4 regions of the Flexibacterium corallicola genome follow, and region 4 is predicted to be linked to each of the others. Evidence: predicted binding sites of a transcription regulator. Region 4 holds the regulator's gene; each other region holds the start of a gene.
What was found. The regulator LexA, encoded in region 4, represses DNA repair genes until DNA is damaged. The targets are predictions, from matches to a motif close to TGTTCNNNNTGTGTTCNG.

Region 1 (3,145 bases), 510 kb from region 4:
CAGAGTTATAGAAGATAATGGTCGGGGCAGCAAGATTCGAACTTGCGACCCTCTGGTCCCAAACCAGATGCGCTACCAGGCTGCGCTATGCCCCGTCCAGCAGGATAATTGAAGAAATGGTCGGGGCAGCAAGATTCGAACTTGCGACCCTCTGGTCCCAAACCAGATGCGCTACCAGGCTGCGCTATGCCCCGTTTTTCTTCAACGTCTCCCGACGTCTTCTTGAGGCAGGTATATAGGCACCTCCCCTTTCAAACGCAATAGGAAAAATAACTTTTCCATAGTCTCATGCGCTAATCACCAGTGGATAGTTTCGCGCCGCTATGCAGGGAGTTAAGTTCCTGATTCCATTCTTCTAGTCGGCAACCGCCACATTCACTTGCTTCTTTTGTAGCCAAGCATCTGCCCACTTTGCCGCCTTGGCCCGTTCAGCTTCGTTAGAAAGCGCCCTTGCCTGCTCATGGGACTTGATAAGCCAAGCATGTTCCTGATCAGAAACTTGACGCCTCGCCAAGCTCAACCAGAATAACCCGCGAACCTTAAGACGGGGATTGTCTTTTTGGAAAAATAAAAGCTCACCAAAGCGCCCCTGCGCATCTAGGTGACCTTTTTGAGCCGCCAACTTCAACCAGCGCGCAGCTTGGCGCAAACGGGGCTTATCCTCCCCTTCAAGATACATCATTCCCAGTTCATATTGCGCATCTGCATTTCCAAAATACGTGGCAGCATAAGCAAATAAGTCTTTTGCGCGCCTTCTATCCGCGACAACTTCAGTCCCCTTTATCCCCTTCAGATAGTAGGTACCCAGTTCCACAAGAGAGTTGGCAATAAATGGAGCAGATTGGCCATCAGGATTGGCCTGCCCACTTTGATGGGCTACCTGAGAAAAGTAACCAAAAGCAATTCCATCATCCTCTTGCACACCATCACCCTCGGCATACATCTGGCCGAGCTTCCATGCCGCCATGGGCACGCCTTGCTCAGCCGCATACTGGAGGGGTTTAAGAGCGGATTCTTTATCACCCGAGTAATATGCCTTTGCCCCAAAGCGCATCGCTTCCTTTGGAGACATCTGGGCAAAATTACTCACAGCCTGCAAAGCATTCTGATCAGAGTCCTGTGTCTGCGCCCCATCAAACCCGAAAGCATATCCTCCAAGAACGACATAGCAGACAGATGCAAGATACAGTGACCTAGCAGCTTGAATTTTCTTGAAAAAAGAATGGCTTGTATTAGGTGAACTCCCCACAGGAATGCCAACTTTATACATTTCATTCATCAGTGTAATGCCCAGCCCGACTAACTTCTTGGTCTAACAATTCAAATTAAACATGTTCAACCATACATGTTTTCAAATAGTGTCAATTTTGGCCCCAAATCACATTGGAATTACGACACTTCTATGAATTCCTCAGCTTATTGCGACTAATTCAACAAGTGTCTCCAAACCTTGTCCTCTAATATTTCACATTAACCAACTTCGCCATTCCTTTAAAGGAAACTTCCCTCTTAGAACGTGACTAGTTGCATAAGAGCAACAAAGTACAAAGCACGCCACTTCCATACCCCTTGTACCAAATTACACTTTGACCAGCAGGCTACCCACGCACCATCACAACAGACAATTCCAAGTCTTTCTGCTACTATTTTTCTGTTGGCTAAATGCAGAAATGTCCTTTTTTCCCCTTTCCCTATTTGGTCCTAACTCTAAACGGGCTATTAATCTTATATGCAAAGGCGCTGAGAGTTTCTTTAAAACAAAACAAGGGTCTCTTCCGCGTCTATTTGACAGATGGTAGCACCTTGTTATTACTGCGCATATTGGAATCCTGGCCGACTTTTTGGCCGGTATAAGCAAGTTAAAGAGAGACAATGAGTTCAAGAGACGATCTATTCGCCGAAACAGCCCTTCCAAATCAAGGCAATGAATTTGGCAAGCCCGTTTCAAAATCTGCAAGCGCTCAGAAGCTTGACCTTGAACCTGCTAAAAATTCCAAGAAAAACAGTACTCAAGACTACTCGGCTGCCGATATTGAAGTGCTGGAGGGACTTGAACCTGTACGCCGGCGACCGGGAATGTACATCGGTGGTACCGACGAAAAAGCACTCCATCACTTATTTGCGGAAGTCATTGATAACTCAATGGATGAAGCCGTCGCAGGGCACGCCAGCTGGATTGACGTGTACTTGGACAATGACGGCTACTTGTCCGTTACCGACAATGGTCGCGGCATTCCCATTGACCCTCACCCAAAATACAAGGACAAGTCCGCCCTTGAAGTCATTATGACGACACTTCATGCGGGCGGTAAGTTCGACAGTAAGGTATACGAAACATCTGGCGGCCTTCACGGTGTTGGCGTGTCTGTAGTTAACGCCCTCTCCGAGGATCTGGTGGTAGAGGTTGCCAGGAACAGACAGCTTTACCGGCAAAACTTCAAACAAGGAATTGTTCAAGGCCCGCTTGAACATGTGGGCGATGTCCACAATCGGCGCGGCACAATGGTTCGTTTCAAGCCGGACACTGAGATTTTTGGGAAAAGCGCAAAATTCAAGCCTCAGATTCTTCTACAGATGGCGCGTTCTAAGGCCTACCTGTTTGGAGGCGTAGAAATACGCTGGCGCTGCGCACCTGAGTTGTGTGCCGATTTAAAGGCAGTTCCCCGGGAAGCCACATTCCATTTCCCTGGCGGACTAAAAGATTACCTTCAAGAATCTCTTCAAAATGAACGCCTTGTAACTGATGAAGCTTTCTCTGGCAGAACAAGCGCCACCGGCAAACACGGAGCGGTAGAGTGGGCTGTTTCCTGGTTTGCGGGGGACGGCTTCTCCAAGTCCTATTGTAATACAGTCCCAACACCTGAGGGCGGCACCCACGAAACGGGCATTAGGTATGCTCTACTTCGCGGCTTAAAGGCCTATGGAGAGTTAGTTGGCAACAAAAAAGCCGCTCACATAACCGGTGATGACATTCTAACGTCCGCCGCCTCAATGCTCTCTGTCTTTATTCGGGAGCCTGAATTTGTAGGACAAACCAAGGATAAATTGGCAACCAACGCTGCCACCCGCATTGTTGAAAATGCAATTCGTGACTCCTTTGATCACTGGCTAACCGCTAGCCCAAACCAAGCAAACAAGCTCTTGG
Region 2 (3,145 bases), 1.7 Mb from region 4:
GCCGGCAAATAAATGCAGGGGCTTGGACAGGTTCACTCGTACCAACAACCACTCGGGATACGGTGCCATCCACACGAAATAGGGCCAGCTCAAATACCCGCCCTCCCTCACCTCGCACTAAGAGTGTCTGTTTAAGTTTTTCAGCAAGGGACAAAAGTGTAGCAAACACACCCTCTTCCGTTGCAATCGGTTCAAAAAAGCCTCGTTCAGCCATAATCCGCGCCTCGTAACGGCGAGGTGAAATAGGCTCCCCTTCAAGACCCAGAGCTTGATCGAGGCGCCGTAACAGCTCTGACCCGAAACGATTTACAAGAGGGGCCCTTGGCCGATCATATATATCTACAATTCGCGTCAACCCCACCTTTGCCAAGCCCGATACCGTTGCGCCATCTACACGCAGCAAAGAAATAGGAAGATGCTCTAGAGCTGTTTTCGTTTCTTTTGCGAGGACAACACCGCCACCAGAACGCGCAACAGCCCACGCAGCCCCAACAGTATCTGCAATAGCCCCTGCTACGGTAAAGCCTTGGCTGTAAAGACGGGACAAACAATCAGCCAACATCTCGTCCTCATCTCCAAACAGGTGAGCACAGCCCGTTATATCCAAAAGGAGAGTCTCATTGCCATTCAATGCAACCAATGGCGTATATCGCTCACACCAATCGGCAAGCGAAGATAACAGGGCTCTATCTACATCCAGCTGCTCCTCTTCAACCTGTAGCAAAGGCAGGCGGGAGCGTGCATCGCTTAAAAGCATGCCACACTCAAGACCTGCTTTATGCGCTGCCTCATTTATGCATGTTACGCGCTGGCCATTCCTATGGCTTGCGTAAACGACGAGTGGATTTGTCAATGTGCTGGAGCGCCACGACCTCCCCAGATCCCGACGGCAAATTCTGTCTGTTGCCAACTCCTTGAGCCATAGGCACAGTATTCTCTGATGCGGTGCGAAAGCAGCTTTGCTCATAGTTCCATTCCAAGGCACAGCGGCCCATCCTCCCCTCCCGATTACGTTCAAGATAGGCCAACCATCGAGGCCTTCCGATAATATTTTCTAGGGAAGCGGCCCTTTCACTGGGCATGGGCTCTATGCGCCAGCGGGTTAAAGCCGCAGTTGGCATGGGAGTTCCGCCATAGCGCACCAACAAGAATGGTAAACAGGCCTGCTCACTCCGGAGTGACAACCGCCGTGTCGCAGTTAAACCCAACGCCGCATGATCCCCCCTAAACTCTCCCAGAACCCCAGCAAGAGATGGGCACTGCCCTCCCTCTTCCATCACCCACAGAGCTTCTTCAACCCGCCTGGCGCGCACGAAAATCACACGGGCAGGATCAATTCCAAAACTGCATAGGCCTGATGGGTAAGGGCTACCTATTTCTCTCAAAGAACGCTCTTCACTCACCCATAGAACCGGCCCTGACTTATTTCGTAATATCCCAGCCAGCAGGCCAGAAACAAATCCAATCACTCCCCCACTTAACCGCGTCTCAGTTCCATAAATTTCATGAAGAGCAGAGAGTTTCATTCCAGCTTCAGGAAAGAACGAATCCAGCGTTTGAACATGAAATTTAAGCCGTTCAACAAGCTGCCCTGATACCAACTCACCTTTATCAGGATCGCACTCTTTCCCCGGCTCCCGCCTGTTTGTGGCGGAGGCGAGAGCCGGTGCGCTCTGAAAACTGGAAGGGAGGCGCCCTTCCAATCCAGCAATGCGTTTTCTCAACTCTTCAATACGATGACGGTTAGGTTTCATATATCAAACTCTCAATATGTTCACCTTTTGTTCTTATTATTAATTATAAAAAACAGATGAGGAGTCAATCCCATTTTTTTTAGGAGTATTTACCACAATAAATTACATGAATAATTCTACATAATACATCATAATGGGAGCTTGAGATAAACAGTTTTAACTATATTAATTAACCAAATTGGATATAGATAAAAATTGCCCCACATTAATTATAATAAATTCAAGAAAGCCATAGGCAAACAAAACGCTAACGCTATAACAAATTACTCAGCTTTTACTGTATTTTCTATACGGGTTGCAGGCGCAGCTCTAGCTTACTTACTTCAAGTTTTTATTGCTAGAATAATTGGAACACACCACTATGGGGTTTTTGTTGTTGTCTGGACCCTCCTTGTCATTCTGGTTATGTTCTCCAACCTTGGCCTTTCAAATTCAGTCAGCAGGTTCCTCCCCCAATACACCAGTCAAGGTAAGGCGTCCCTCGTCAGGGGGATTTTATACGGCTCTCGTATTGCCGTCTTCATCTGTGCCAGCGCTATCGCAGGAATAGGAGCTTTGGGGATCTGGTTACTAGATGATGCCATTGCCCAACCCTACATTCTCCCAATAGCAATAGCATTGACCTGCCTACCACTCTACACCCTATGCAGTTTGCAAGAAGGAATCGCGCGAGCATATAATTGGCAGTTTTTGAGCGTCGCCCCAGAATACATTTGGCGCCCCACATTAATTATCATTTTTATGGCTATAGCAGTCTTTCTCGATTTCCCTCGAACGGCTGTTACCGCTGTTCTTTGTACCATCTTTGCCATCTGGAGCATCACTGCCATTCAGACACTTTTGCTGCACAAAAAGTTAAAGAAACAGTGTCCACCTGCACCCCGGCAATATCAGTTCAAACTTTGGCTCCAAGTATCGCTGCCTATTCTTCTGGTTGATGGTTTCTTCCAGCTTCTGACAAGTGCAGATGTCATCATAGCTGGCTTCTGGGTACCTTCTGATCAGGTCGCAATTTATTTTGCAGCATCCCGCACGGTTGCTCTTTTGCATTTCGTTTATTACGCTGTCAGGTCAGCAACCGCCATGCAGATATCACAGCTATACTATACAAAAAACTCAAGAAAACTGAGCGAATACATAGGCAGAGCCGCTCAATTGACCTTCTGGCCTACACTCATTCTCACAGCAATTCTTCTGCCCTGTAGCCCATTTCTATTATCTTTCTTTGGAGAAGGCTATGAGAAAGGGTTTCCGGTTTTACTCATTTTAACGTTTGGAATCCTTGCCCGCGCAGCCATTGGGCCAGTAGATTCTCTCCTCAGTCTATCTGGAAATCAGACACTGTGTGCTGGCATTTACGCACTAACCTTTGCAGTTAATGTTGGCCTCAA
Region 3 (3,145 bases), 800 kb from region 4:
AGCCGTTGCGCCCCATGGCAATTGCAATGCTCAAGTCTGCCCGCGAGCACTTCATCACGTCTTTGGCTTGGGCCAGCTCAACCAGCTCGGCATCTTCAAGTCCAACGTGCAGCTTGCCTTCGAGCACAGCGATTGTTGCCGGAATAGCACCGTTTTCGCGAATAATCGCTTCCACTTCACGGGCGGTTTCCACGTTTTGCGGGTAGGGCATGCCGTGGGTAATGATGGTGGATTCCAGAGCAACAACAGGAGCGCCGGTTTTGAGCGCCTCTTCCACTTCTTTGGAGTGATAAATTTTCATTGTCATCTATCCCGTATTTTCTGCTTATGGTTGGGGGTGGTTATCCTGTTTCAACTGCAGTTCCTTGCAGCGTTTGTCCATGGCGGCCACTGTGAGTGTGGCAGGGGCCGCGCCTGTTGCCTCAATGGTGATGGAGGAGGCGGCCAGTCCATCATAGGCGCAGTCCAGCGTGGGCTTGCCTTGCCACTGGGCCCGCAAAAATCCGGCGATAAACGCATCACCCGCTCCGGTCACGTCCACTGTTTCACGCCGTGTCACGGGCAGGGAGTGCAGTGCGCTGCCCTTTGCAACAGTGAGTGCCTGCGGTCCATCGGTAATGCTCACCAGCTTGCAGCCCAAGTCTATCAAGGCCTTGGCCATGTCTTTGGTTGGCTGCTCAGTTCTTGTCTCCAGAAGGGCGGCAGCTTCGTGCCGGTTGGTGAACAGGCAGTCGATTTGTGAAAGGATTGGACGCAGCCTGCCCGCCTTGGCAATGGACACCGTATCCGCCGCCAGTTTTCTGTGTCCCTTCTGTTCGGCAATGATTTGCAACAGCTGGGGCTCCAGATTGGTTTCACAAAACCAGATTTCAGAGTTTTCCAGCGGCGCGGGCCAAAGCTCTTTGGTTGGCAAGGCCACTTTGGCTGTAATTTCGCTGTCTGAAATAGCTGCAAAAAGGTCGCCAGCAGGATTGTGCAGGGCCAGATAACTTCCCGTTCGAGCACCTTCAATCCGCTGAATACACTGGGTGAGAACGCCACGTTCCCCCAAGAAATCGGAGATCCACCGCCCATCGGCGTCATCTCCCACACAGCCAACGATGGCGGGGGAGAGGTCCAGCCGGGCAAGGGCCAGGGCGATGTTGGTGCCAACGCCTCCTGCGCACAGGGAAATTTTTCCCGGCGTGGATGTATCCTTGGCAATCAATTGGAAAGCATGGGCGACGCGGTCTGCATGAATGGCACCGAAAACGGCGATCGGGCGGGAAGTTGTGGTCATTCTAGCTCACTACTCACATTACAAGGGTTTTTCGTATCAGGGCAGGGCACTTGTGGCAATGCGTAAAGAAGCGTGGGCGATAGGAATGGGTTAACCATGCGGCGAAAACCCGCGAAAACTGGAGGTTTCAGAATCATCCCCAAATAGGTGCCTGTGAATATCTTTAAGTTACGCACATGGAACAATTGGAGAACATATTGAATTTTAAGGCATAAATACAATGGGTTATAGTGTGTTGAAAAATGGGAACAAAAAGCGTACAAAAGGGAAGCTTTGAATCTGCCCGTCCATCGTGGAATAAGGAACAGGTATACAATGTCACAAACTTCACTCCGCCTTGTTGAGAGCAATATGATGGACAAAACTAAAGCACTGGATGCAGCGCTTTCACAAATCGAGCGAGCCTTCGGTAAGGGCTCTATTATGCGTATGGGCCAAGGGCAGGCGGTGGAGATTCAATCCGTTTCAACCGGCTCGCTGGGGCTGGATATCGGCTTGGGCATAGGCGGTTTGCCAAAGGGGCGTATCGTTGAAGTTTACGGTCCTGAATCTTCCGGTAAAACAACGCTGGCCCTGCACACTGTTGCCGAGGCCCAAAAGGAAGGCGGCATTTGCGCCTTCATAGATGCCGAACACGCGCTTGATCCCATCTACGCCCGCAAGCTGGGTGTAAATATCGATGACCTGCTTATTTCGCAGCCCGATGCTGGGGAGCAGGCTCTGGAAATTGCTGATACGCTGGTGCGCTCCGGTGCCATTGATGTTCTGGTCATCGATTCCGTTGCTGCCTTGACACCAAAAGCGGAGCTGGAAGGCGAAATGGGCGATAGCCTGCCAGGTCTTCAGGCGCGTTTGATGAGTCAGGCCCTTCGCAAGCTGACCGCATCTATTTCCAAGTCCAACACCATGGTGATCTTCATCAACCAGATCCGTATGAAGATCGGTGTCATGTTTGGATCGCCAGAAACCACAACAGGCGGTAACGCTCTCAAGTTCTATGCTTCCGTGCGTCTGGATATTCGCCGCATCGGTTCCATCAAGGACAAGGACGAGATCGTGGGCAACCAGACCCGCGTGAAGGTGGTGAAGAACAAGATGGCGCCTCCTTTCAAGCAGGTTGAGTTCGATATCATTTATGGTGAAGGCATCTCCAAGAATGGTGAGTTGCTGGATCTGGGCGTTAAAGGCGGTATCGTGGATAAATCCGGTGCCTGGTTCTCCTACAACAGCCAGCGCCTTGGGCAGGGCCGTGAGAACTCCAAGAACTTCTTGAAAGAAAACCCTGAGATCGCCGATGAAATTGAACTGGCAATCCGCCAGAATGCGGGGTTGATTGCTGAAGTGATCGCTGATCCGGAAAAAGGGCAGGAAAGCGAATAGCGCGTCCTTCATGGCTTGGGGCTGAATAAGGCTCCTTCGACGCTCTTAAGCTCTCATGCACTGAGTTTTATGTGAAGGGGCCAGCCCGTAAAGGACTGGCCCTTTTTGTATGCGCGTGTGTGGCTGGAATGGCACGCAGCCTTCCCTTAAAATGTGCAGGAGTGTTTTTGCTGTGTATCGCGCCGCTAAAACCTGTAAAGCCTACAGAAATTTACCGGTTCGGAGTAGTTTTAAACGGTTCCCTGTCCAAACACATGGACAGTCGCAGTCTTCATCGATAAAACACCGGATAACTATTTAATGAACTTGGGTAGGCCAAGAGTAAGACTTCATGCCCCGAAGCCATTTTTACTTCGTGGTAAAATAGAACAAGACGGACAGCTGAACTTATGAGCGGTGTGAACGAAATCCGGTCGACATTTCTCGACTACTTTAAGAAAAACGGCCATGAGGTCGTGCAGTCTAGCCCCTTAGTGCCTCGTAATG
Region 4 (3,145 bases):
GTAATAGTAGCGCCGAACGGTTGCTTCTTTAAGGGTTCTGTTCATGCGCTCGACCTGGCCATTTGTCCACGGATGGGCTGGTTTGGTAAGCCGGTGGTCAATGTCATTTTGGGCACAAGCCAGAACAAATGCATGAGCACGAAACAACTGGCCTGTTGTGAGCAAATGTTGAACCTCACTGGCGTTCCAGCTGTACCCTTTGGGGTCAGTGAACTGGGTGCCGTTATCGGTCAGCACGGTATGGATCTTGTAGGGAACCGCTTCAATAAGGGCCCGCAGAAAGGTACTGGCAATCCTTCTGGTGGCTTTTTCAAAGAGTTTGACAAAGGCGAACTTTGAGGTTCGGTCAATGGCAACGAACAAATAGAGCTTGCCTTCTTGCGTACGAACCTCAGCAATATCAAGATGAAAGTAACCAATTGGATAGGCTTTGAAGCGTTTCTTGTTCGCTTTCATATCCGGTGGTGGCAGGCGCGAAATCCCATGGCGCTGGAATAAGCGATGCAGGGACGAGCGGGTCAGACGCGGGATCGTTTCCTGCAGGGCGTAAAGGCAGTCATCGAGTGGCAATAAAGAGTGCTTGCGAAAAGCGACACACGCCGCTTCTTCCGCCACGCTCAGGACTGTGGAGCGGGGATTCTTCCGCCCCATAGGTTGATCTTCCACGCTATTGCGATGTTTCCACTTCATCACCGTTTTGGGATTGATGTTATAACGCCGGCTCAACTCTTTGATGGTTGCATCCGATTTTTGTATGGCTGATCGAACCGCGTGAGTAGTCGTGGCGCTGCCGTGTAATACCTGTCCCATAAGTCCTCCCGAAATGATGAAGTCAATGTTAAACCGATTCCATCTGCTCGCGGGACTAAACATCTAATAACGTCGAAATAAGGCCACCAGCTTTCCTTGGATATGAACCCGGTCAGGTCCAAAAATACGGGTCTCATAAGCAGGGTTGGCAGCTTCAAGGGCAATGGAAGCCCCTTTTTTTCGAAGTTTTTTAAGAGTAGCCTCTTCATTGTCGACCAGTGCAACAATAATATCGCCAGTATCGGCACTATCGCCCTGCTGTATTAAAACTGTATCGCCATCCAAAATTCCAGCATCGATCATGGAATCACCACGCACTTCCAAAGCATAGTGCTCTCCGAGGCCAAGCATGTCCGCAGGCATCGCGATAGCGTGGCTTTGGTGTTGAATAGCCTCAATGGGGACGCCCGCAGCAATGCGGCCCATGACCGGAACTTCTATGGTCGGAACCCTATCCTCACTTACATTGTAACTTGAGGTGTGAGGATTTGGCTTGGTGCGGGTCCCTTCGATAACGTCCGGAGAAAAGCCGCTGTGATTTGCTTTCGTGTTTCGGGGTGCCTCTGCATTGTCAGGTAGCTTTAAGACCTCCAATGCACGGGCCCTGTTTGGGAGACGTCGTATGAAGCCTCTCTCCTCCAGTGCTGTTATAAGTCGATGAATGCCCGACTTACTGCGCAGGTTTAAAGCAACCTTCATTTCATCAAAGGAAGGAGGAATTCCGGTGCTGGTAAGGCGCTCGTTGATAAATAACAACAGCTCACGTTGTTTTTGCGTTAGCATATCAGGAGCTCCCCACTCACTTAGGTTATGTTCATGTTTGTTTCCCCAATTGGGGAAAGTACAAAAGGCGAACATAGATTACCTGTTCCTATTGTGTTCTGCAACCTAAAACTACGCAAACACGAGGCTACAAGAGTGGTAGCTATGAAATTTTGTGAATTGTGCGGGGTTCCTGTTAGGAAGCGCCCCTTGCGCCTCTCAGTGGAATTATTAAATCCGGTTGATGATTAGAGTACATCGTGTTCATTCGCATTCACGCTGTGCACTCTAACTTATTTATTTTGATTGAATTCTTGTCGTTTGACTGAACCCAATCAAACGGAACGCGCTTGTCTTATGCTTTTTTAGTGCCTTCAGTAATTATGGAGCACGGCCCACCCTACTGAGTCGGGTGGGCCGTGGCGGTGGTCGGATCGGGGGGAAGGCGAATGGCTTGTTTATCTGAGGAGACTACGAAGAAAGAAAAATGTAGTGTTCTGCCCGCCAGTCTTACCCGGTTCAATGTGAGTAGGTTTGTCTGGCAGGCGGTGATATTGATGACGTTCTCTTATTTATTGAGAAGGTCTTGAAGGAACGGCTTTAACACCGGTGCTATTTCGTCTCTTTCTAGCCCAAATGCGATATTTGCAGAAAGAAAGCCGGTTTTTGAGCCACAATCATATGTAGTGCCTTTAAACTCGATACCATGAAAAGCTTGCTGTCCCATTAAAGTCAACATGGCATCTGTGAGCTGAATTTCGCCTCCAGCGCCTGTTGCCTGTGTTTCCAGCAAATCAAAAATTTCCGGCTGCAAAATGTAGCGGCCGTTGATATATAAATTGGAAGGGGCCGTTCCAGGTGCTGGTTTTTCTACCATGCCGGTGATGGGGAAACTTGTCTCACTCTCAGGTGAGCCGCGCTCGACAACGCCATATTGGTGGGTCTGCTCCCACGGAACTTCTTCAACCGAAATTACATTACCACCATGAGAATTGTAGGCGTTTACCATTTGGGTAAGGCAGCCTACCTCACTTTTCATAATCATGTCTGGGAGGAGAACCGCAAAGGGCTCATTTCCAATAAGTTCGCGCGCGCACCACACCGCATGCCCCAAACCTAAAGGCTCCTGCTGGCGGGTAAAGCTGGTGGATCCTGCAATCGGTCGCTGCTCTTCCAGTAACTTTAGAGCTTTTAGCTTCTCACGGTTTTGCAGCGTCTCTTCAAGCTCGTAGGCCATATCAAAGTGATCTTCGATGACATGTTTGTTACGGCCAGTTACAAATACAATATGCTCAATACCAGCAGCGCGGGCTTCATCTACAACATATTGAATGACTGGCTTGTCCACTACTGTGAGCATTTCTTTGGGTACGGCTTTTGTCGCAGGTAAAAATCTGGTTCCCAATCCAGCTACAGGCAAAACGGCCTTTCGTATGGGTTTGTGTGCCATGGTTCCTCGTTTATACTTACATAGATCAGAGTGGACTAAATTGTGTTAACTGTCTGAGTAATGCATTGTTAATATTGGAAGAAAATTATTTTTCAATTCAATTTGACTATTAATCCCAAGATC

Region 1: parE (DNA topoisomerase IV subunit B) is a predicted target of LexA. The motif match lies at 1,686-1,703, and genes of this name have one in related genera.
Region 2: P6574_RS00525 (ImuA family protein) is a predicted target of LexA. The motif match lies at 1,772-1,789, and genes of this name have one in related genera.
Region 3: recA (recombinase RecA) is a predicted target of LexA. The motif match lies at 1,524-1,541, and genes of this name have one in related genera.

The regions. Positions count from the first base shown of each region.
Region 1 is NZ_JARRCW010000001.1:2,339,303-2,342,447, forward strand. It holds tRNA gene P6574_RS10175 (tRNA-Pro) at 19-95, opposite strand; tRNA gene P6574_RS10180 (tRNA-Pro) at 118-194, opposite strand; gene P6574_RS10185 (tetratricopeptide repeat protein) at 356-1,279, opposite strand; gene parE (DNA topoisomerase IV subunit B) at 1,873-3,145, shown strand, end outside.
Region 2 is NZ_JARRCW010000001.1:118,916-122,060, reverse strand. It holds gene P6574_RS00530 (Y-family DNA polymerase) at 1-853, opposite strand, end outside; gene P6574_RS00525 (ImuA family protein) at 819-1,754, opposite strand; gene P6574_RS00520 (lipopolysaccharide biosynthesis protein) at 1,950-3,145, shown strand, end outside.
Region 3 is NZ_JARRCW010000001.1:1,025,147-1,028,291, forward strand. It holds gene P6574_RS04640 (pseudouridine-5'-phosphate glycosidase) at 1-307, opposite strand, end outside; gene P6574_RS04645 (carbohydrate kinase family protein) at 326-1,279, opposite strand; gene recA (recombinase RecA) at 1,595-2,659, shown strand; gene alaS (alanine--tRNA ligase) at 3,049-3,145, shown strand, end outside.
Region 4 is NZ_JARRCW010000001.1:1,827,822-1,830,966, forward strand. It holds gene P6574_RS08305 (IS481 family transposase) at 1-810, opposite strand, end outside; gene lexA (transcriptional repressor LexA) at 874-1,593, opposite strand; gene galU (UTP--glucose-1-phosphate uridylyltransferase GalU) at 2,141-3,022, opposite strand.